DNA from 4 places in the Methyloversatilis discipulorum genome. Region 3 is predicted to be linked to each of the others. Evidence: predicted binding sites of a transcription regulator. Region 3 holds the regulator's gene; each other region holds the start of a gene.
The links. Region 3 encodes sigma-54, which starts transcription at its own class of promoters, with help from an activator protein. Its sites were predicted from a motif close to TGGCACNNTTCCTGCT; they were not measured.
Positions count from the first base shown of each region.

Region 1: METFAM1_RS0104890 (nitrate reductase) is a predicted target of sigma-54. The motif match lies at 2,169-2,184, and genes of this name have one in related genera.
Region 2: METFAM1_RS21335 (pilin) is a predicted target of sigma-54. The motif match lies at 4,453-4,468, and genes of this name have one in related genera.
Region 4: METFAM1_RS0119335 (prepilin-type N-terminal cleavage/methylation domain-containing protein) is a predicted target of sigma-54. The motif match lies at 2,147-2,162, and genes of this name have one in related genera.

Region 1 covers NZ_AZUP01000001.1:1,071,801-1,077,600, reverse strand. Annotated here, with positions in the region: gene METFAM1_RS0104890 (nitrate reductase) at 1-2,144, opposite strand, end outside; gene METFAM1_RS0104885 (bifunctional protein-serine/threonine kinase/phosphatase) at 2,302-3,975, opposite strand; gene METFAM1_RS0104880 (nitrate/nitrite transporter) at 3,989-5,203, opposite strand; gene nirD (nitrite reductase small subunit NirD) at 5,333-5,653, opposite strand; gene nirB (nitrite reductase large subunit NirB) at 5,787-5,800, opposite strand, start outside.
Region 2 covers NZ_AZUP01000001.1:2,125,326-2,131,125, reverse strand. Annotated here, with positions in the region: gene METFAM1_RS0109815 (MBL fold metallo-hydrolase) at 1-258, shown strand, start outside; gene METFAM1_RS0109810 (GspE/PulE family protein) at 313-2,685, shown strand; gene METFAM1_RS0109805 (HD family phosphohydrolase) at 2,699-4,333, shown strand; gene METFAM1_RS21335 (pilin) at 4,521-5,045, shown strand; gene METFAM1_RS0109795 (methyltransferase family protein) at 5,095-5,800, shown strand, end outside.
Region 3 covers NZ_AZUP01000001.1:2,624,443-2,630,242, forward strand. Annotated here, with positions in the region: gene METFAM1_RS0112250 (CinA family protein) at 1-210, shown strand, start outside; gene recA (recombinase RecA) at 240-1,274, shown strand; gene recX (recombination regulator RecX) at 1,271-1,714, shown strand; gene lptB (LPS export ABC transporter ATP-binding protein) at 1,707-2,447, shown strand; gene METFAM1_RS0112270 (RNA polymerase factor sigma-54) at 2,468-3,910, shown strand; gene hpf (ribosome hibernation-promoting factor, HPF/YfiA family) at 3,974-4,294, shown strand; gene ptsN (PTS IIA-like nitrogen regulatory protein PtsN) at 4,417-4,905, shown strand; gene hprK (HPr(Ser) kinase/phosphatase) at 4,874-5,800, shown strand, end outside.
Region 4 covers NZ_AZUP01000001.1:4,156,696-4,162,495, reverse strand. Annotated here, with positions in the region: gene METFAM1_RS0119345 (DUF1499 domain-containing protein) at 1-230, shown strand, start outside; gene METFAM1_RS0119340 (ATP-binding protein) at 214-2,004, opposite strand; gene METFAM1_RS0119335 (prepilin-type N-terminal cleavage/methylation domain-containing protein) at 2,190-2,897, shown strand; gene METFAM1_RS0119330 (monovalent cation:proton antiporter family protein) at 2,940-4,910, opposite strand; gene METFAM1_RS0119325 (KpsF/GutQ family sugar-phosphate isomerase) at 5,054-5,800, shown strand, end outside.

The DNA of each region.
Region 1 (5,800 bases), 1.6 Mb from region 3:
AGCAGCAGCGCCTGGAAGGGCAGGTCGGCGCGGCTCATCTGCACCGCGGCGTGCTTCAGTTCGGGCTGTTTCGAATACGGGTCGACGCGACCTGCAGTGAGCGCATTGGCGCCGCTGTTCGACAGCGCGTTGCGACCCCAGTGCATGGCGACGAAGGTGCTGCCCGGTCGCTGGGCGTTGCTCGCGTGCGCACGCAGCACGATTTCGCCTCGGCGGCTCTTGATGCGCACCAGATCGCCGTCCTTCAGGCCGCGCCGTGCGAGGTCGTCGGCGTGCACCTCGACCCGCGGTTCGTCGACGTGGCTGTACAGGCGCGCCACCTGACCGGTGCGGCTCATGCAGTGCCACTGGTCGCGCAGACGGCCGGTGTTCAGGTGCAGCGGGTAGCGGGCATCGATCTTCTCCGCGGTGGTCGCGGCCGACGGCACGACGAAGCGTGCCTTGCCGTTCGCCGTGGCGAAGCGGCGGTCGGTGTAAAGAGTGGCGGTACCGCCTTCGGCGCCGGCCGGGAAGGGCCATTGCTGCGGGCCGAGGCGGTCGAGCACCGCGTAGGACAGGCCGGTGATGTCGAGGTCGCGACCACGCGTGCTTTCGACGTGTTCGGCAAACACCTGTTCGACCGTTTCGTAGGGGAAGAGCGCGTCTGCGTCGCGGCCCAGGCGGGCGCCGAGCGCGCGTGCGAAGTCGCGTGCGATCACCCAGTCGGCGCGCGCTTCGCCGGCCGCCGGCAGTGCGGCGCTGACGTGCGTGATGCGGCGCTCGGAATTGGTGACCGTGCCTTCCTTCTCGCCCCAGGTGGTGGCCGGCAGCAGCAGGTCGGCAAAGGCGGCGCTTTCAGTGCCGCGGTAGGCGTCCTGCACGACGACGAATTCGGCCGCCTGCAGCGCCTCGATGATGCGCGCTTGATCAGGCATCGAATGCGCCGGGTTGGTACAGGCGATCCACACCGCCTTCACCTTGCCGTCGCGCACCGCGTCGAACAGTTCGACCGCGGTCAGCCCGGGCTGCGACGGCACGTCCGGCAGACCCCACAGCGCGGCGACTTCGGCGCGGTGTTCGGCGTTGGCCATGTCGCGGTGGGCCGACAGCAGGTTGGCCATGCCGCCCACTTCGCGACCACCCATCGCGTTGGGCTGGCCGGTCAGCGAGAAGGGGCCGGCACCGGGTTGACCGATCTGACCGGTGGCCAGGTGCAGCGCGATCAGCGCCGTTCCGTTGTGCGTGCCGTGATGCGACTGGTTCAGGCCCTGGCACCACATCGACATCGCCGCTTTCGATTCGCCGAACCACTTGGCGGCGGTGACGATGTCCTCGGCGCGCAGGCCGCACACCTCGGCGGCGACTGCCGGCGTGATGTCGCGCACGTGCTTGCGCAGTTCGGCGAAGCCTTCGGTGTGCGCGGCGATGAACACGTCGTCGGCGTGCCCCTCCCACAGCAGCACGTGCAGCATCGCGTTGTACAGCCAGATGTCGGTGCCCGGCAGCAGCGGCAGGTGCAGGTCGGCGTCGGAGGCGGTGTCGGTGCGACGCGGGTCGACCACGATCATCTTCATCGCCGGATTGGCGCGGCGCGCGTCCTCGATGCGGCGATAGACGATGGGGTGAGCGTAGGCCGGGTTGCCGCCGGCGATCAGCAGGCAGTCGGTGTGGTCGATGTCCTCGTAGCTGCAGGGCGGGGCGTCGGCGCCCAGCGTCTGCTTGTAGGCGGACACCGCCGAGCTCATGCACAGACGTGAATTGGTATCGACGTTGTTGGTACCGATCAGCCCCTTGGCGAGCTTGTTGAAGACGTAGTAGTCCTCGGTCAGCAGCTGGCCGGAAATATAGAAGGCGACGGCGTCCGGACCGTGCTCGTCGATGATGGCGGCGAAGCGGTCAGCGGCGTGCGCCAGCGCGGTGTCCCAGCTCGTGCGGCTGCGCGGCAGGTCGCGCGCGGTGCGCAGTTCGGGGTGGAGCGCGCGCGTGTCCGGGCGGGCGCTCAGGTGCAGCGTGGCGCCCTTGGTGCACAGACGGCCGAAATTGGCCGGGTGGTCCGGGTCGCCCTTCACGCCGGTGATGCGGCTGCCGTCGTGTTCGATGATCACGCCGCACCCGACGCCGCAGTAGCAGCAGGTCGAGCGGGTTTCGTGTTGGCTCTGGGTCATGTTCTTTGTCTCCGCGAGACTTTTAGCAAGGGGTATGCCACGTCGCTCAAGGCCGATTTGCGTGCGAACGGCAGCGCTTCGGGATGCCAGCGCTCCGCGCCGGGGCGCAATGACCTGTGAATGCATGCGACTGGTGCGCGGCCGCAGTCGCGCGCCCTCAGCGCAGCAGCGCGCACAGCAGCAGGATGTTGAACAGCAGCGACACCACCAGCAGAACGCGCAGCAGGCGTACCGACATGCGCTCGACCAGCGGCGCGCGGCGCGGCAGCGCGAGCGGGCGGTGGGCGCCGCGCTCGAGTGCGAGCAGGAATTCCTCGGCGGTTTCGAAGCGCGCTTCCGGGGCCCGGCCGATGGCTTTCAGCAGCACCGCTTCGAGCCACTCGGGCACGTCCGGGCGGTAGCGCGTGGGCGGCACCGGCTCGCCGAAACGCGGGCGCTGGAAGGGTTCGATCTCGCCCCACGGGTAGTGGCGGGTCAGCAGCTGGTAGAGGGTGACGCCGAGCGCGAACAGGTCGCTCGATTCGCTGGCCGTCTGTCCGGAGAAGAGTTCCGGCGCCATATAGCTGGGCGTGCCCGGGTTGTTGATCTCCTTGAAGTCCTCGCCGTCGGACGCCGCCACGCCCAGATCGAGCACGCGCAGCGTGCCCTGGCTGTCCAGGTGCAGGTTGTCCGGCTTGATGTCGCGATGGACGATGCCCAGACGGTGCAGCGTGCCGAGTGCGCGCAGCACGCTGCAGCCCAGCTTGACCACCTGTTCGGTGCTGAAGTGGTGACCGGCATCGAGGCGCGCACGCAGGCTGGCGCCGTCGTGCCAGCTCATCAGGTAGTAGAGGCGGCTGCGCGGGTGTCCGATCACCTGCGGGAACTGCGGCGACACCACGCGGCGCGCCAGCCATTCCTCGTGCACCAGCGCGGCGATGGCATCCGGATCGGCGTCCTCGCGCAGCGTCTTCAGCACGCGCGCTTCGCCGCTGGCCAGGTCCGTGACGCGGTAGAGCAGGGTGACGCGCGACTCGTGCAGCACGGCTTCGACGCGCAGGCCGTCCAGTTCCTCGCCGATGGCCAGCCGGGGTGGCAGCGACAGACCGGCTGCTTCGGCCAGCCGGTCGCGCAGCGCCGCCTGCGGCAGCGCGTCGACCCGCGCGACCAGTGCGGTGCAGTTGTCGCTGGCGCCGCGCGCTTCGGCCTGCAGCACCAGCGTCGATGCCAGCGACTCGGCATCGCCGCCACGCGCCAGCAGGGCGGCAATGCCGTCGTCGTGCAGCGTGTTCCAGACGCCGTCGCTCATCAGCACGAAAATGTCGCCGACCTCCAGTTCGCCGTCGGCGTGATCGACTGCGAGACGGGCGTCGAGACCGACCGCACGATGCAGCACGTTGGACAGTTCCGGGTGGGCCCAGGTGTGGTCCTCGGTCAGCTGCGTCAGGCAGCCGTCGCGATAGAGGTAGATGCGCGAATCGCCGACGTGGGCGAGGTGCCAGCGGGTGCCGCGCAGCACCAGTGCCGACAGCGTGGTGGCCATGCCCGCCGATTCGCGGGTGCGCGCGGCGTGGGCGACCAGCCAGCGGTTCAGTGCGCCGAGCACCTGGTCGATCGCCTGTGCGATGCGCCAGGTGTCCGGTGTCGCGTAGTAGTCGTTGAGCAGACCGCGCACCGTGAACTCGGCCGCTTCGCGTCCCTTGGCGTGGCCGCCGACACCATCGGCCACCGCCAGCAGTACGCCCTTGGCGTCCAGCGTCTCGCCAACCGGCGTCACCGCACCGACGAAGTCCTCGTTGCGCGGGCGCGGCCCGGTGACCGAGCACTGGCCGATGGACACTGCGAGCGTCATGATGCCGCCCGGCTCAGATGCGGGCCGATGTCAGGTGCGCCGCACCCCAGGTGGTACGCCAGCGCGTCTTGACACGGGTCAGGCCGATCAGTGCGGCGACCGCCAGCAGCGCGAACACGACGAAACCGGTCTGGTAGCTGCCGGTGACTTCGCGCGAATAGCCGAGCGAGGACGCGAGGTAGAAGCCGCCGATGCCACCGGCCATGCCGACCAGACCGGTCATTACGCCGATCTCGCGACGGAAGCGCTGCGGCACCAGCTGGAACACTGCGCCGTTGCCCATGCCCAGCGCCAGCATTGCACCAACGAATACAACCACCGCCATCCACGCCTGCGGCAGGCCGAAGCTCACGCCGAACAGGAAGGCAGCGGCGATCACGTACATCATACTCAGCGTGCGGATGCCGCCGATGCGGTCAGCCAGATTGCCGCCGATCGGCCGCACCAGTGAACCGGCGAACACGCAGGCAGCGGTGAAATAGCCGGCCATCTTCGCGTCCAGCCCGAACTGGGTGTTGAAGTAGATGGTGAGCGACGATGCAAGACCGACGAAGCCGCCGAAGGTGACGCTGTAGAAGAACATGAACCACCAGGCATCGCGGTCCTTCAGCACCTTCAGGTATTCGGCCAGCGTCTTCGGCGGCGGGCATTCGGGCGCGTCTTTCGCCACCAGCAGGTAGAAGATGAAGACGGCCACCAGCGGAATCAGCGCCAGGCCGAATACGTTGACCCAGCCGAAGGCCGCGGCCAGACCCGGTGCAAACAGCGCGGCGAGTGCGGTGCCGGAGTTGCCGGCGCCGGCGATGCCCAGCGCCGTGCCCTGGTGTTCCGGCGGGTACCAGCGCGAGGCCAGCGGCAGCGCGACGGCGAAGGCGGCACCGGCGAAGCCGAGGAAGCAGCCGAGCAGCAGCGCCTGTTCATAGCTGTGGATGCCGAACTGCCAGGCGACGAACAGCGCCGCGATGACGATGACCTGACCGATGGCACCCGCCTTCTTCGGCTGCAGGTGATCGACCAGCACACCCATCAGCATGCGCAGCAGCGCGCCGGCCAGTACCGGCACGGCAACCATGAAACCCTTCTGCGCGTGCGTGAGCTGCAGGTCCTGGGCGATCTGCACGCCCAGCGGGCCGAGCAGCACCCACACCATGAAGGCGAGATCGAAGTAGAGAAAGGCGGCGAACAGCGTGGGCGTATGGCCGGCCTTGAGGAATGCTTTCTTGTCCATCGGTGGATGACCTCCCCGTCATCAATCCGGTCTGCGCGCATCCTTGCAGGCAGCCGTACTCGGGATAGTGGTGATTCGGATCGCCGCGACGGCGTTCGCCGTCGCAGGCGTTGCGGGCCGCAGCGGACCTCAGGCCTTGAGCAGGATCTGGCCGTTCTCGACCTTGACCTCGAAGCCGCGGGTGCAGCCGACGTCGGGCGCGACCGCCTCGCCCGATTCCAGCTTGATCTTCCAGCTGTGCAGCGGACAGGTGACCGTGTCGCCGTGGACGATGCCCTGCGACAGCGGGCCACCCTTGTGCGGGCACTTGTCATGTACCGCGAACACGCGGTCGCCGTCGGTGCGGAAGATGGCGATGTCGCCAGATTCGGCCGCGACGACGCGCGAGCCGAGCAGGGGGATGTCTTCGAGCGCGCAGACGTGCGCCCAGGTGGTGGTTTCGGTGCTCATGTGGGGTCCTGTATGGGTATCTGGAGGGGGCTGGGGCCAGGGGCTAGGAGCTAGGGGCCAGGGAACAGGCGCGGCTTTGCCGCGCGAGGTGGGCTTGTCGCTAGCCCCTGACCCCTAGCCCCTCATCCCTTGATCAAGCCTTCATCG
Region 2 (5,800 bases), 500 kb from region 3:
GTCAATGCCTTGCCCGACCTGCGCTACCTGATCATCGAAACAGCCTTTCCCGACCGCGACCGCCAGCTTGCCGTGATGTCGCGCCACCTGTGTCCGGACATGCTTTCGGGGGAGCTGGAGAAGCTGCGTCACCCGGCCGATATCTACATCACCCATCTGAAGCCAAGCCAGATGGACATGACCATGCGCGAGATTGCCGACACGCTCGGCTCGCGCAAGCCGCACATGTTGCGCAACAATCATGTTTTCGACTTCTGACCATTCGAGGCGCGGCAGCTTGGCCGCGCGGGTCAGCGGTGACGAGGTGAACAAATGAGTGCAGTGCTACCGCCGGCCAGCGATCTGGGCGCGATGAGCGATGTGTCGAGCCGGCTGGCGTTCTTCAAGAACCTGCAGGGCGTGACGACCAAGATTCACGCCACCATCAATATCGACGAGATCATGCTCGAACTGTCGCAGGAGATTTCTGCGCTGTTCAACGCTGATCGACTGACCATCTACGTGTTGGGCGACGACCGGTCGACCATCGTGTCCAAGGTCAAGACCGGCCTGAATTCGTTCAAGGATCTGCGCCTGCCGCTGACCGAGCAGTCGATCGCGGGCTTCGTCGGCATGAGCCGCAAGCTGCTCAACATCCGCGACGTCTACGACGACGCCGAGCTGAGGTCGCATTCGTCCAGCCTGAAGTTCCTCGACGGCGTGGACAAGAAGACCGGCTACCGCACCAAGCAGATGCTGGTCGCGCCGATTCTCGACCCCGAGAAGAAGGATCTGCTGGGCGTGGTCCAGCTGATCAACAACAAGTCCGGCCAGCCTTTCTCGGCGCTGGCCGAAGAAGGCCTGCTGAGCATGGCGCACACGCTGGCGGTGGCTTTCCAGCAACGCAGCAAGCCGACGCACGTGGTCAAGTCGAAATACGACTACCTGGTCGTCGATGGCGTCATGTCACCGCAGGAGTTCGATCTCGCCTCGCGTGCGGCGCGGCGCAAGGGCGTCGATGTCGAGGACGTGCTGGTACGCGATTTCCAGGTCAAGCAGCTGGCGATCGGTGCGTCGCTGTCGAAGTTCTTCGGAGTCGCCTACGAGCCCTTCAAGCCCGAGCGGGTAAAGCCCTTCGACCTGATCAAGAACCTGAAGCGCGAGTACCTCGAAGAGCAGCAGTGGGTGCCGGTGGAAGATTCCAGCGAGGGCATCGTCGTCGTCGCGCTCGACCCGGAGAAGGTGAAGGGGGCGCGCGTCGTCAACAACATCTTCCCGAAGGCCAAGCTGGTCTTTCGCGTCACCACCACGAAGGAGTTCGTGCAGACGCTGGATCAGTTCTACGGCTCGACGATGGACGACACCAGCGTCGGCGACCTGCTTTCCGACATGCTGGAAGAGGACGAGGTGCATGACGTCGGCAGTGACGATGTCACCGCCGCTGCCGACAACGAGCTGGTCCGGCTGGTAAACAAGATCATCATCGACGCCTACCAGCAGGGCGCATCCGACATCCACATCGAACCGCGTCCGGGCAAGGACAAGACCCAGGTCCGTTTCCGCAAGGACGGCACGCTGCACCCCTACATTGAGGTGCCGGCCAGCTACCGCAGCGCGCTGGTCACGCGCCTGAAGATCATGTGCGACCTCGACATTTCCGAGCGCCGCAAGCCGCAGGACGGCAAGATCAAGTTCCGCAAGTTCGGCCCGCTGGACATCGAACTGCGGGTGGCCACAATACCTTCGGCGGGCGGCGTCGAGGACGTCGTGATGCGTATCCTCGCCGCCGGCGAACCGATACCGATCGACAAGTTGGGCGTGCTGCCGCACAACCTGTCGCGGTTGAAGGAGGCGGTGAGCAAGCCCTACGGCCTGTTTTTCGTGTGCGGTCCGACCGGCTCCGGCAAGACGACCACGCTGCACTCCATCCTCAGCCACATCAACACGCCGGAAACCAAGATCTGGACCGCCGAGGACCCGGTCGAAATCACGCAGAAGGGATTGCGTCAGGTACAGATCAACAAGAAGGCTGGCCTTGATTTCGCTGCCATCATGCGCGCCTTCCTGCGCGCAGATCCGGACGTGATCATGGTTGGCGAAATGCGCGACAAGGAAACCGTGGCCATCGGCATCGAGGCCTCGCTGACCGGTCACCTGGTGTTCTCGACGCTGCACACCAACAGCGCGCCGGAATCCATCGTCCGCCTGCTCGACATGGGCATGGATCCGTTCAACTTCGCCGACGCGCTGCTCGGTGTCCTGGCCCAACGGCTGGCCAAGCGTCTGTGTCCGAAGTGCAAGGAGGCCTATCACCCGGACGCTGCCGAAATGAAGCACTTCCTTGAGGAGTACTGCGAGGAGCTGCGCAACACCGCCGACTTCAAGGTCGACGCCGAAGGGGCGATGGATCGCGTGTTGAAGGACTGGATCAAGGCCTACGCCGACGACAAGGGGCGCTTCACGCTTTATCGGCCGAAGGGTTGCCCGGACTGCAGCAATACCGGCTATCGCGGCCGCCTCGGCCTGCACGAACTGATGCTCGGTACCGACCGCATCAAGAAGAACATCCAGGAGCGCGAACGCGTCGCCACCATGCTCGCCACAGCGCTGGAAGAGGGCATGCGCACGCTGAAGATGGACGGCATGGAAAAGGTGCTGTCCGGGCTGACCGACATGAAGCAGGTCCGCGCGGTCTGCATCAAGTAAGGCGTCGCGGCACATGGACAAGTTCGACGACCTGCTGCGGCGCTTCGAGGATCTCAACGAGATCGGCGCCGCACTGTCGAACGAACGCAATATCGAGGCCCTGCTCGAAAAGATTCTGCTCGCCGCCAAGGCCATCACCCACGCCGACGGCGGCACGCTCTACCGCACCGACGAAAGTGGCGAGCACCTGCGCTTCGAAATCATGCGTACCGACTCGATCGGCATCGCGATGGGCGGCACCAGCGGAAAGCGCATCGTGTTTCCGCCGCTGCCGCTGCATCTGCCGGGCGGCCTGCCGAATCTGTCCATGGTCGCCGCCTACTGCGCGCTGAACCGCTGTACCGTCAATATCGCCGACGCCTACGCGGCCGAGGGCTTCGACTTCTCCGGCACGCGTGCCTTCGATGCCCGCACCGGCTACCGCTCGACCAGCTTCCTGACGGTGCCGATGATGAACCACGAAGGTCGGGTGATCGGCGTGCTGCAGCTGATCAACGCCGTCGATCCGCTGACCGGCGTGGTCGGCGTGTTTTCCGATTCCGACCGCCGGCTGGCCGAGTCGCTGGCATCGCAGGCCGCCATCGCGCTGACCAACCGGCAACTGGTGAGCCAGCTCGAAGCGCTGTTCGAGTCCTTCATCACGCTGATCAACAACGCCATTGACGAGAAGTCGCCCTACACCGGCGGTCACTGCCAGCGCGTACCGACGCTGACCATGATGCTGGCCGAAGCGGTCAATGACACGACCGACGGCCCGCTGGCCGACTTCACGATGACCGACGCCGATCGCTACGAGCTGAAGATCGCCGGTCTGCTGCACGACTGCGGCAAGGTGACCACGCCGGTGCACGTGGTCGACAAGGCGACCAAGCTGCAGACCATATTTGACCGCATCCAACTGGTCGATGCGCGCTTCGAACTGATACGTCGCGACATCGAACTGGCCACCTTGCGCCGGCAGATGGCGCTCGGCCCGGATACGACGAGTGCTGCGCGCGCACGGATCGAGCGCGAAAGTGCCGACCTGCTCAATGAGGTCGAGGGCGACCGCGCCTTCCTCCGTCAGGCGAACATCGGCTCGGAGCGGATGAGCGATGCCGACGTCGAACGGGTGCACGCGATCGCCCGGCGCTGGTCATGGACCGACGCCCAGGGCGCCCGTTACCCCTGCCTCAGCGCCGACGAGGTCGAGAACCTGACCATACGTGCCGGCACGCTGACCGGCGCCGAACGCGAAATCATCAATTACCACATCGTGTCGACGATACGCATGCTCGAGTCGCTGCCCTGGCCGCGGCACCTGACCAATGTGCCGGAGTACGCTGGCGGCCACCACGAACGGATGGACGGCAAGGGCTACCCGCGCGGACTGACCCGTGAGCAGATGAGCGTGCAGGCCCGCGTGATGGGCATCGCCGACATCTTCGAAGCGCTGACCGCCAAGGACAGGCCCTACAAGCGGCCGATGAAGCTGTCCGAAGCGCTGCACATCCTCGGCAAGTTCCGCCTGAACGGCCACATCGACCCCGACCTGTTCGATGTGTTCGTCCGCCAGCAGGTCTATCTGCGCTACGCGGAAACCTATCTCGACCCCGAACAGATCGACGACGTCGACCTCAGTGCCATCCCCGGCTACGCAGTGAACTGACGTTTTTCGTCACATGCTGCCGGTGAACGGCAGGACAGAAGCATCTGTGTCGAACTGTGTCGCCGCGCTCGGAACAAAAAATCCTTGTGTTTCAGCGAACTGTAAAAAAGTGCTAAAGCTGGCACCCGCCTTGCTCGATATCACCCTGAGCGCAGTCGCGCCCGTTCCGTTCCAACAGGAGAGAGTGATGAAAAAGGTTCAGCAAGGTTTCACCCTGATCGAACTGATGATCGTGGTCGCGATCATCGGCATTCTGGCGGCGATCGCGATTCCGCAGTATCAGGACTACGTTACGCGTGCGAAGTGGCAGGATGCTGTGGCAAGTCTCGCATCCGTCCGAACTGATGTAGCGCTGTGCATTCAGACCAACGGTGGATCGCCTGGAGCTTGCGATTCGAACGAAGACTTGGCGACGGCTACCGGTAAGACGGGTTATACGATTCCGACGAGCTTTGCAGGCGGCGCTGTTACCCTCGGCACCATTGCCTCGACCGAGGGAACTGGCGGTGTTGGGGGGACAATTTCGTTTCCTCTGACTGGCAATTCATCGGTGAGTAGCTGTACTCTTAACATGGTTGGTACAGTTGGCACTACGAGCATCACGTGGGCCTATCAGACCGGTGGATCTGGTTGTAACAAGTCGAAGACGGGTTTTGACACTGGAAGCAGCTCCAGCTCCAGCTCCAGCTCCAGCACGAGTTCGGGCGGCTGATCCGAGCTTCGCATGAAGGAAGAGGCCCGTGAGGGCCTCTTTTTTTTCCATGAACTCCGTTTTCCGAAGCTATCTCGCGACGCTGCTTTTCCTTGGCATCAGCCTGACGTTTTACACGCAGATCAGCCCCTGGCATCGTGCTTCACTCGGTCAGATGCTGCATTTCGGCAGCGACGGTGCAATCGTCTTCTCTGTGTTCGACGCCTATGTGTGGCTGATCCTGCTGTATGCGGCCGTACTGCCTTTCTACTACCGTCAGACAGCGGCGGAATCCAAGGCGCTGGTTGTGGCGCGCGCGGGCTGGCAGAAGATCCGTAACGGTCGTGTGTTCGATGCCGACGAAGCTTTGGCCCTCCGCATCCTTCTGCTGAAGTTCTTCTTTGCGCCTCTGATGGTCAGCTGGTTGCTGCAGCATCTGGCGGCATTCTCCGGCTTGACGTCACTTCCGGGTTCTGGCGTGGCCGTGAACTGGATCGAGCTATACAACAAACACCTGCATGCGCCACTGATACATGTCGTGGTTTTCGTTGATGTGCTGTGCTTCACCTTCGGCTATCTTGTGGATCATCCGAAACTGAAGAACGGATTCGTGTCGGTCGATCCGACGCTGTCCGGCTGGCTGGCGTGCCTCATCTGCTACCAGCCTTTCAACCAAGGACTGACGGCATTCATCGGCTGGTACAGCAGCGATACACCGATTGTCGGTGATCCGCATCTGCAGTTCGCGATCAACATTTCCGTACTGCTGACGTTTG
Region 3 (5,800 bases):
GCCGGCCCGGGCGGCGCAGTACCGGGCAAGCCGGTGGGCACCGTGTGCTTCGGCTGGGCGCTGGCCGACGGCCGCAGCCGCAGCGAAACCCGGCATTTCGACGGCGACCGCGAGGCGGTCCGCCGTCAATCCGCATGTCATACACTGGCCGTGCTCCTGGCTTTGCTGGGAGGCACGCCAAAAGACCCTGTGGCAAGAACTGTGCCATAATCGACCGCATACCCAGGAAAGGATTCAGCATGGACGATAGCAAGGCCAAGGCGCTCGCCGCAGCGCTCGCGCAGATCGAGAAGCAGTTCGGCAAGGGCTCGATCATGCGCATGAGCGACGGCCAGCTCGAAAACGACATCCAGGCGGTGTCGACCGGTTCGCTCGGTCTGGACATCGCGCTCGGCATCGGCGGCCTGCCGCGCGGCCGCGTGGTCGAGATCTACGGTCCGGAATCGTCCGGCAAGACCACGCTGACGCTGCAGGTGATCGCCGAAATGCAGAAGCTCGGCGGCACCGCGGCCTTCATCGACGCCGAACACGCGCTCGACGTGCAGTACGCCGGCAAGCTGGGCGTGCGCATCGACGACCTGCTCATCTCGCAGCCGGACACCGGCGAACAGGCGCTGGAAATCGCCGACATGCTGGTGCGCTCGGGCGGCGTCGACATCATCGTCATCGACTCGGTCGCCGCGCTGACGCCGAAGGCTGAAATCGAGGGCGAAATGGGCGATTCGCTGCCCGGCCTGCAGGCCCGCCTGATGAGCCAGGCGCTGCGCAAGCTGACCGCCAACATCAAGCGCACCAATACGCTGGTCATCTTCATCAACCAGATCCGGATGAAGATCGGCGTCATGTTCGGCAACCCGGAAACCACCACCGGCGGCAATGCGCTGAAGTTCTACGCCTCGGTCCGCCTGGACATCCGCCGCACCGGCGCGATCAAGAAGGGCGAAGAGGTGGTCGGTTCGGAAACCCGGGTCAAGGTGGTCAAGAACAAGGTGGCGCCGCCGTTCAAGCAGGCCGAATTCGACATCCTGTACGGCGAGGGCATTTCGCGCGAAGGCGAAATCATCGAACTGGGCGTGCTGCACAAGTTCGTCGAGAAGTCCGGCGCCTGGTATTCCTACAGCGGCGACCGCATCGGCCAGGGCAAGGACAATGTGCGCGAATTCCTGCGCGCCAATCCGGCGATGGCCCGCGAAATCGAGAACAAGGTGCGTGTCGCCTGCGGCATGCCCGAACTGGCGGTGATCGCGCCGGACAGCAAGGCGGACGCCGCGTGAACGCCGCGCTGCGCGAGAAGGCTTTGCGCCTGCTCGCGCGGCGCGACCACAGCCGGGCGGAACTGGCGCGCAAGCTGCGCGAGGACGGCGACGAGGACGAGATTGCCGCCCTGCTCGTCCGTTTCGAGGAGTGCGGGCTGCTGTCCGATAGCCGTTTCGCCGGGCAGTTCGTAACCTCACGCGCGGCGCGCTTCGGCACGCGCCGGCTGCAGTACGACCTGAAACAGCGCGGCGTGGCCGAGGCCGACGTCGCGGATGCGCTGGCCAGCGTCGGCGACGACGAGGCGGTCCGCGCCCGTGCCGTGTGGGCCCGCAAGTTCGACGCCCGCCCGTCGGATGCCAAAAGCTGGGCGAAACAGGCAAGATTTTTGCAATCTCGCGGTTTTTCCGCCGATAGCATTCACAAGGTATTGCGCGAACAACCCGAACAAGATGAGTGATTCCCGGACTGTCAGCCGGCTCAAGGTCGAACGGCTGCGCAAAAAGTACAAGTCGCGCCCGGTGGTGAAGGACGTGTCCTTCGAGGTCGGCAGTGGCGAGGTGATCGGACTGCTGGGCCCGAACGGCGCCGGCAAGACCACCTGTTTCTACATGATCGTCGGCCTGGTCAGCGCCGACGGCGGCGAGATCCATCTCGACGGCGAGCGGCTCACCCACCTGCCCATCCACCGGCGGGCGCTCGAGGGGCTGTCCTACCTGCCGCAGGAGAATTCGGTGTTCCGCAAGCTGGACGTCGAGGAGAACATCCTCGCCATCCTCGAGCTGAACGAGAAGGATGCGACCCGGCGCGCCGCGCGGCTGGACGAGCTGCTGGAAGAGCTGGGCATCGGCCACCTGCGCAAGAGCCCGGCCGCGGCGCTGTCGGGCGGCGAGCGTCGCCGCGTCGAGATCGCCCGCGCGCTGGCGACGTCGCCGCGCTTCATCCTGCTCGACGAACCATTCGCCGGCGTGGACCCGATCGCCGTCATCGACATCCAGAAAACCATCCGTTTCCTGAAGGAGCGCGGCATCGGCGTACTGATCACCGACCACAACGTGCGCGAGACACTGGGCATCTGCGATCGCGCCTACATCATCAACGCCGGTGAGGTACTGGCGAGCGGCCGGCCTGAAGAAATCGTGTATAACGAGAGCGTCAGGAAGGTCTATCTCGGCGAACACTTCCGCCTCTAGACCGCCGAAATTTGCACACCATGAAGCAGTCGCTGCAACTCAAACTTTCCCAGCATCTTGCGCTCACGCCGCAACTGCAGCAGTCCATCCGGCTGCTGCAGCTGTCGACCATCGAGTTCAACCAGGAGATCGAACGCTTCCTGGACGAGAACCCGATGCTCGAGCGCGACGACAGCGAGCCGGTCGCGAACTACCAGCCGCCGCAGGACAGCATGGGCGAGACGCGCGACAGCACGCCGCAGGAGAGCGCGGACGCCCAGCAGGAGGAGCAGCGCGCCCAGGAGAGCGCCAGCAGCGCCGACATGGACGACTGGTCCGGCGAAAGCGGCAGCTACGGCTCACGCAGCGGCGGCGACGACGAGGACGGCGACTACCAGGACGTACAGGCCGCCGGTACCTCGCTGCGCGACCACCTGTGTGGTCAGCTTGCGCTGTCGCAGATGAGCGAGCGCGACCGCTACCTGATCCGCCTGCTGATCGAGGCGCTGGACGACGACGGCTACCTGAACCAGGAACTGACCGAACTGGTCGAGCTGCTGCCGGAAGAAGCCGACATCGACCTCGACGACCTGTCGATCGCGCTGCGCCAGCTGCAGAACTTCGACCCGGTTGGCGTCGGTGCCCGCGACCCGCGCGAATGCCTGCTGCTGCAGCTCAATGCGCTGCCCACCGACGAAGTGTCGACACTGGCTCGCACCATCATCGACCAGCACATCGACCTGCTGGCCGCGCGTGACTTCGCCAAGATCCGCCGCGCCGTCGGCTGCGACGAAGAGCTTCTGCGCGCCGCGCAGACACTCATCCGCTCGCTGAACCCGCGCCCGGGCGCGCAGTTCGCACCGATCGACGCGCGCTACATCGTGCCCGACGTGGTGGTACGCAAGGTGCGCGGTCAATGGACGGCCCTGCTCAACCCGGACGCGATGCCGCGGCTGCGCATCAACCGTCTGTACGCCGAAATCCTGCAGGGCCAGCGCGGCAGCGGCCTGTCCGGTCAGCTGCAGGAAGCCAAGTGGCTGATCAAGAACGTGCAGCAGCGCTTCGACACCATCCTGCGCGTGTCGCAGGCCATCGTCGAACGGCAGCGCCAGTTCTTCGAGTTCGGCGAGGTGGCGATGCGACCGCTGACGCTGCGCGAGATCGCCGAAACGCTCGAATTGCACGAATCCACCATTTCGCGTGTCACCTCGCAGAAGTACATGGCGACGACACGCGGCCTGTTCGAACTGAAGTATTTCTTCGGAAGCCATGTGGCGACCGAAAGTGGCGGGGCCTGTTCGGCCACCGCGATCCGCGCGCTCATCCGCCAGTTGGTGGGCGCCGAGGATGCCAAGCGTCCGCTGTCGGACTCGCGCATCGCGGAGATACTGGGCCAGCAGGGCATCGTCGTTGCGCGGCGCACCATCGCCAAGTACCGTGAGTCCCTGAACATCCCGCCGGTCAGCGTGCGCAAGGCGATCTGAGACGGATCACATCGACCGACCCGATCGCCACGCATTTTTCGTCCCGTAACGAAAGGAGGCAGCATGAACCTCACCATCACCGGCCATCACCTCGAAGTCACCCCGGCCATCCGCGAATACGTCGAAACGAAACTCGACCGCGTGATCCGCCATTTCGACCACGTGACCAGCGTTTCCGTCATCCTGTCGGTGGAAAAGCTGCGACAGAAGGCGGAAGTTACGCTGCACGTCCGCGGCAAGGACATCTTCGTGGAAGCCGAAAGCGAGGACATGTACGCGACGCTCGACAACCTGATCGACAAGCTCGATCGCCAGGTGCTCAAGCACAAGGAGAAGTCCGGCGAACACACCCGTGAAGCACTGAAGCACCAGGCGGCAGAATGAAACGATTGCCCGCTGCCAGGGGCGTATAATCCGCGGCCTTGTTGCAGTGCAATCAACTTTTCCGGCGCGGCGACCGTTAACCTCGGTACCGCGCCCGCCGCGTGTTCGGAGTAGCCCCTGACATGACGCTTATCGCAAAGCTGTTGCCCATTTCGAACATCTGCCTCGGCCTCGACGCCAGCAGCAAGAAGCGTGTGTTCGAACAAGCCGGCCTGCTTTTCGAAAACAACCAGGGCATCGCCCGCAGCCAGGTGTTCGACAGCCTGTTCGCGCGCGAAAAGCTCGGTTCGACCGGCCTCGGCCAGGGTGTGGCCATTCCGCATGGCCGCATCAAGGGCCTGAAGGAAGCCATCGGCGGCTTCGTGCGACTGGAAAACCCGGTTGCCTTCGACGCGCCGGACGGCCGCCCGGTCAATCTCCTGTTCGTGCTGCTGGTCCCGGAGCAGGCGACCGAACTGCATCTGCAGATCCTGTCCGAGCTGGCGCAGATGTTTGCCGACAAGGCCTTCCGCGAACAGCTGATGCAGGCCGCCGACGTACCCGCCATCCACACCCTGTTCACAGCCTGGCAGCCCGCGCATGCGGAAACTCAGCGTCGCGCGGCTGTTTGAGGACAATCGCGACCGGCTGCGCCTGCAATGGCAGTGCGGCAGTGGTGAAACGCTGATCGTCGCCGACCAGATCGGTCTGTCACCGGCCGACCTCGTCGGCCACCTGAACACCATCCACACCCGACGCATACAGGTCGTCGGCGTGCCGGAAATCCTGTGGGCCGAAAGCGTCTCGACACGCAAGGTCGAAGACATCGTCGATACCCTGCTCGACGCCCGTCCGCCCGCCTTCATCGTTGCCGACGGTGCCGATCCGCCGCCCACCATCCGCAGCGGCTGCGCCAGCCGCGGCATCCCGCTGATGACCACGCAGCGCAGCGCTGCCTCGGTGATCGACCAGCTGCGCGCCTATCTGGCGCGCGAACTGGCGGACCAGACCACGCTGCACGGCGTGTCGATGGACGTGCTGGGCATGGGTGTGCTGATCACCGGTGACTCCGGCGTCGGCAAGAGCGAACTGGCGCTGGAACTGATTTCGCGCGGTCACGGCCTGGTGGCCGACGACTGCGTCGACATTTCGCGCATCGCACCCAATGTGCTCGAAGGACGCTGCCCGGAACTGCTGAAGGATTTCCTCGAAGTGCGCGGGCTGGGCGTACTGAACATCCGCACCGTATTCGGCGAAACCGCCTGTCGGCGCAAGATGAAGCTGCAACTGGTGGTGCATCTGCAGAAGCAGGTGACCGGCCTGCCCGAAGCCACGCGCATGCCGCTGGACAACGAGGTGATGGACATCCTCGGCGTGAAGATACGCAAGGTGGTCATTCCGGTTGCAGCTGGCCGCAACCTGGCGGTGCTGGTCGAGGCCGCCGTGCGTACCACGATACTGAGTTTCCGCGGCATCGATTCGACGCTCGAATTCGTCGAACGCCAGCGCCGCGCCCTCGGCGGGGAG
Region 4 (5,800 bases), 1.5 Mb from region 3:
GTGCGATCACCGCACAGCCGCGCAGCACGATCACGCGCGACGAGCCGGGCTTCGTCGCCGCGGAGTTCCGCTCGCGCGTGTTCGGCTTTGTCGACGCCGCCGAATTCGTCATCGATGCCGATGCGCGCGTCATCCGCTTCCGCAGCGGTGCACGCAGCGGTCACTACGACTTCGGCGTGAACCGCGAACGGATGGACGCGCTGCGCGCCGCACTCAGCCCGGCGCGTTGAGCGGACGCAACGCCGGTTCGAGCGCGAAACGCACGCAGCCTTCGTGGTTGTGGTCCAGCCGCAGAACGAAGCCTGCCGCCTGCGCGAGCTTCGCCGCCTGGTAGAGCCCGACGCCCAGACCGGCCGCCGAACTGACCGGTTCGCGCAGCAGCGAATCGGCGAGCGCCGGCGCGATCGCGCTGCCGCTGTCCTCGACCGACAGGCGCTCGCCGCCGAGCCGTAGCACCACGGAGATGCCCGGCTCGGCCTGCCGCTTGTGCAGCGCGTTGGCGATCAGGTTTTCGGCGACGGTCGTATACAGCGCGCCGGGCAGCCACAGATCGGGTTCGGTCGCGCCCTCGACCGCCACGCCGTCACCGGCGAAACGGGCGGACATCGATTGCAGCCATTCCGGCGCCGGCATCCATTCGCCGTCGGCCGGTTGCGGCCGGCGCAGTTTTTCGAGCGTCGCTTCGAGCCGCGCGGTGATCACCGGCAGCTGGCGCGCCAGCAGCGCATTGGCGCGCGCCACGGCATCCGGGCCGTCGGCTTCGCGCGCGGCGTAACAGAGCGTATTCAGCGACTGCAGCAGGTTCTTCACGTCGTGCGTCAGGCGTGCGCCGGTGTCGTGGATGGCCGAAAGGTAGCTCAGACGGCGCAGTTCTTCGGCGCGCAGGCGGGCCTGGTAGAACTGGCCGAGCAGTTGCACCAGCAGGTTGAAATGCCACACCAGCCCGCCGGACAGCGGCCGCTGCGTGAAGATGGCCAGTTCGAGCAGCGGGTGCTCGAAGTCGTAGCGCTGCGCACCGCGCCGCCCGAACTGACCTTCATGCGCGCGGCCGCCGCCGCGCGTGCGCCACTCGCCGCCGGCCACCAGCGGTAGCGCCGACAGGCGGTTGGCGGCGCGGGCAACGAAGTCCTCCGGTCGACCGTCTTCCTCCGCCAGCGCAGCCAGGCTTTCCAGCCATCGTTCGTAGGGCAGCGCCAGCGACAGCACGTAGCGGGTGAAAGCCACACCCAGCCCGCCGAAGCCGCCGCGCGGATTCCACGCCCAGCTAAGCAGCATGAGCATTGCGGCCAGCACCGTCAGTGTGCCGAGCAGGGCGCGCAGGTAGTCGACGCCGGCAATCAGCATGGCGGCCAGCGTGCCCAGCGCCAGCACCGCCAGCAGCAGCAGCACGAACAGGCCGGACACGAAATCCAGCACTTCGCGGTCGCGGTCGGCGCGCTCGTGGCCGGGCACGCCGAGCATGACGGTCAGCGCCAGCGGCGACAGCCACAGGCCCAGCGTGTCGATGCCAGCCGGCAGCGACAGCCCGGGCGGCAGTGCGCGCGGCAAGGCGACGGTGAACAGCGCGGTGATCAGATAGGCGAGCGCGCCGAGGTAATAGATGCGCGGCCCGCGCGAGGTCGAAAAGAACACCTTGCCGCCGACCAGACCAGCCAGCAGCAGCATCCACAGGCTCAGCACCGCCGGGCCGTAGAAAATCATCAGCGCCAGCACGACTGCCCCGAGCAGGACCAGCGCGCGCGCGTTGAGCCGGCTCTGCGCGCCAACCAGCGGCTGCCACATCAGCAGCAGCCCGATGTGCGACAGCAGCGCGACGCGCGCCAGCGTCACGTCGTCACCTATCCACAGCAGTCCGTGCAGGCTGGCCAGCACGGACAGCAGCAGCCAGGGCCGTATCCGCGTCAGCCAGTCGAGCAGGCGCGGCGTCGCTTCGCGCGGACTCACCGGCGCGTCCTGCGCAGTCGGCGGCATGCGGCCGCGGCGCGCGGCGGGTGACCGGAACATGACGGAACTGTCGAAATACGGTCAACTTCTGCGCAGCGGGGCGACCGACTCAGGGCGTCCGTACCGCTCCGTTGCGCGGACAAGGAAAAAAACTGTTTCGGATTCAGCACGATGCACACCGCCACCGCTGACACGCCGCAACGGGCACGGATCGTGCAGTGATGTGGCTATCAAGGAGGACTTTCATGAGATCCACGCAAAACGGTTTCACACTGGTCGAAATCGCCATCGTTCTGGTCATTATCGGTCTGCTGCTCGGCGGCGTGCTGAAGGGTCAGGAACTGATCAACAGCGCCAAGGCGAAAAGCCTGGTCAATGATTTCCGCACGATATCGACCGCCGTGTACGCCTACCAGGACCGTTTCCGCTTCATGCCGGGCGACGACCCGGCTGCCACCCAGCATGTCGGCGGCACCAACGCCAGCAGCCCGTCAGGCGAAGCCCGCGGCAACGGCCGCGTCGGCGGCAACTGGAACTCGACCACCACGACCGACGAATCCTTTCTCGTCTGGCAGCACCTGCGCATGGCCAATCTGCTGACCGGCAACAGCAATTTCAGCGACATCAACAGCTACTTCCCGAAAAACGCCGACAACGGCAACATCGGCATCACTGGCGCCGTGCCGATCAGGCCAGCAACGGAGACCGCGACGTCGTCCAGTTCCGCATCGGTGCCGATGACGGGCGCCTTCTTCATCTGCTCGGACGGCATTTCCGCCCGACTTGCCCGCCAGGTCGACGCGACCATGGACGATGGCGCCACCAACACCGGCAATGTGCGCGCAATGGCCCAGGTCGATGGCGCCGGTGCAGCCAGCGGCACCGCGATCGAAATCACCGCCGAACGGGAACGCAACAGCAGCGATCTGTACACGGTCTGCGTCGCCTACTGATCTTGCCGCCGGGTAGCGTCCGCCGCCCGGCCCCCTGACCGACTACCCCTTCAGCAGTTTCGATTCCGCCCGCGCCAGTTCAGCCGGCTCACCGAGCAGCACCACCACGTCGCCGTTCTCGAAGGCCAGATCCGAACTCGGTTCGAGCGCACGGATGCCGCGCCGGCGGATCGCGCTCACCTCGACCCGTACATCCTCGAAATGGAATTCGTCGATGCGGTGGCCGATGGCCCAGGCGCCCGGGGCGAGCGCCACCGAGTGCAGCCGCTTGTGCTGCGCCTCGCTGACCGCCTCCTCGGCCAGATGCTCGGCACCGCGATACAGACCGCGCAGCAGGTGGTAGCGGTCGCCGCGCAACTGGCGGATGCGCTTGAGCACCCGCGCCAGCGGCACGCCCAGCAACACCAGCGCGTGCGTGGCCAGCATCAGCGACGATTCCAGCGACTCCGGCACCACTTCGGTGGCGCCGGCGGCCGACAGCTTGTCGTAGTCGCGCTCGTCGAAGGTGCGTACCACCACCGGTATGTCGGCGCGCAGCTCGTTAGCCAGGCGGATCACCCGCATCGCGGCGTCGGTATCGACGAAGGTGACGACGACGATGGACGCGCGCGCGATACCGGCGGCGATCAGCGTTTCGCGCCGGCCGGCGTCGCCGAACACCACCGTTTCACCGGCCGCCGCCGCTTCGCGCACGCGCTCCGGGTCGAGGTCGAGCGCGATGAATGAAATGCCTTCGTTTTCGAGGAAACGGCCGAGGTACTGGCCGTTGCGGCCGTAACCGCAGACGATGGCATGACCATCGGTGGCCAGTGACTGGGCGGCGATGGACGTGAGCTGCATCGAGCGCAGCAGCCACTCGGACGGCACCAGCCGCAATACGATGCGGTCGGCGTAGTGGGCCAGTATCGGCGCGGTGAGCAGCGTGAGCAGCAGCGAGGCGAGCACGATCTGCAGGATGCGGTCGGGAATCAGGTGGGCGGAATCGGCCAGCGCCATCAGCACGAAGCCGAATTCGCCGCCGGCGCATAGCCACAGGCCGACGCGCAGCGCATTGCCGGGCGACGAGCCGAAGAAGCGCGACGCCGCAGCCGCCACCGCGAACTTGCCGATCAGGATGAACAGCACCGTCACCAGCACGAAGAACAGCTCGGAAAACACCAGCGCGAGGTTGAGCTTCATGCCGATGGTGACGAAGAACAGCCCGAGCAGCACGTCGCGGAAAGGCTTGATGTCCTCTTCCACCTGGTAGCGGTACTGCGTTTCCGAAATCAGCATGCCGGCCAGGAAGGCGCCCAGCGCCAGCGAAAGCCCGGCCACCTCGGTGGCGAAGGCCATGCCTAGCGTCACCAGCAGCACATTGAGCATGAACAGTTCGGGCGACTTGCGCATCGCCACGATGTGGAACCAGCGCTGCATCAGCCGCGGGCCGAGGTAGAGGATGACGGTGAGCGCCACCGCCGCCTTGACCGCCGCCAGGCCAAGCGCCTCGACGCTTTCCTCGGCGCCCAGCGCCAGCACCGGGATGACCACCAGGAAGGGCACGACCGCCAGATCCTGGAACAGCAGCACGCCCACCACCTGCCGGCCGTGCGCGGAATCGAGCTCCAGCCGCTCGACCAGCAGCTTGATCAGCACCGCCGTCGACGACATCGCGATGGCGCCGCCGACCGCGATCGCGCCCTTGAAGCCAAGCCCGAACAGCCAGGCGAAGCTGACCACGCCGAGCACGCTGAAGGCGACCTGGGCAGCGCCCAGGCCGAATACCAGCCGCTTCATCGAGAACAGCTTGGGCAGCGAGAATTCGAGCCCGATGGAGAACATCAGGAAGACGATGCCGTACTCGGCAAAGTGGCGCGCTTCGTCGGTATCGGGAATGAAAGCCAGTGCGTGCGGGCCGGCCAGCGCCCCCACCAGCAGATAGCCCAGTATCGGCGGCAGGCCGATACTGCGGAAGAGGCCGACCACCAGCACCGAGGCGGTGAGCAGCAGTAGAACCAGCTCGAGGGCAGACATGGTGACGATGTGTTCGGCCGTCAGCGCTTTCCGGGAGCGGCCGCCTGTCGGAGCAGGTTGTTATAATCCGCGCCGATCATAACCGATCGCCCTTGCGCCCGTAGTACGGGCGATTACACGCCTTCGCCCACCCCGCCCCGCGCATGACACAGCCTGCCCCACCGAAGAACGAAGACATCCTGGCCTGCGCCCGCCGCGTGCTCGCCATCGAGGGCAGCGCGCTCGAAGCACTGTCGGCGCGCCTGGGCGACGAATTCGCGACGGCGGTGCGCCTGATCCTCGACAGCCCCGGGCGGGTCATCGTCAGCGGGCTGGGCAAGTCCGGCCACATCGCACGCAAGATCGCCGCCACGATGGCCAGCACCGGCACGCCGGCTTATTTCGTTCATGCGGCCGAGGCGCTGCACGGCGACCTCGGCATGATCCACCGCGACGACGTGCTGATCGCGCTGTCCAATTCCGGCGAAACCGCCGAACTGCTGGCCATCGTGCCGCTGGTGCGCCGCCAGGGGGGCCGCACCATCGCGATGACCGGCAAGCCCAGCTCGACGCTGGCCACGCTGGCCGACGTGCATCTGGATGCGGGCGTGGCGATCGAAGCCTGTCCGCTCAACCTCGCCCCGACCGCCAGCACCACCTGCGCGCTGGCGCTGGGCGACGCGCTGGCGGTGGCGCTGCTGGAAGCACGCGGTTTCCGCGAGGACGACTTCGCGCGCAGCCACCCCGGTGGTGCGCTCGGCCGCCGCCTGCTCACCCACGTGCGCGACGTGATGCGCGCGCGCGACGCGGTGCCCAGCGTCGGCGTCGCCGCCACCGTCACCGAAGCGCTGCTGCAGGTGACCCGCGGCGGCATGGGCATGACCGTGGTGCTCGACGACGCCGGCGCTGTG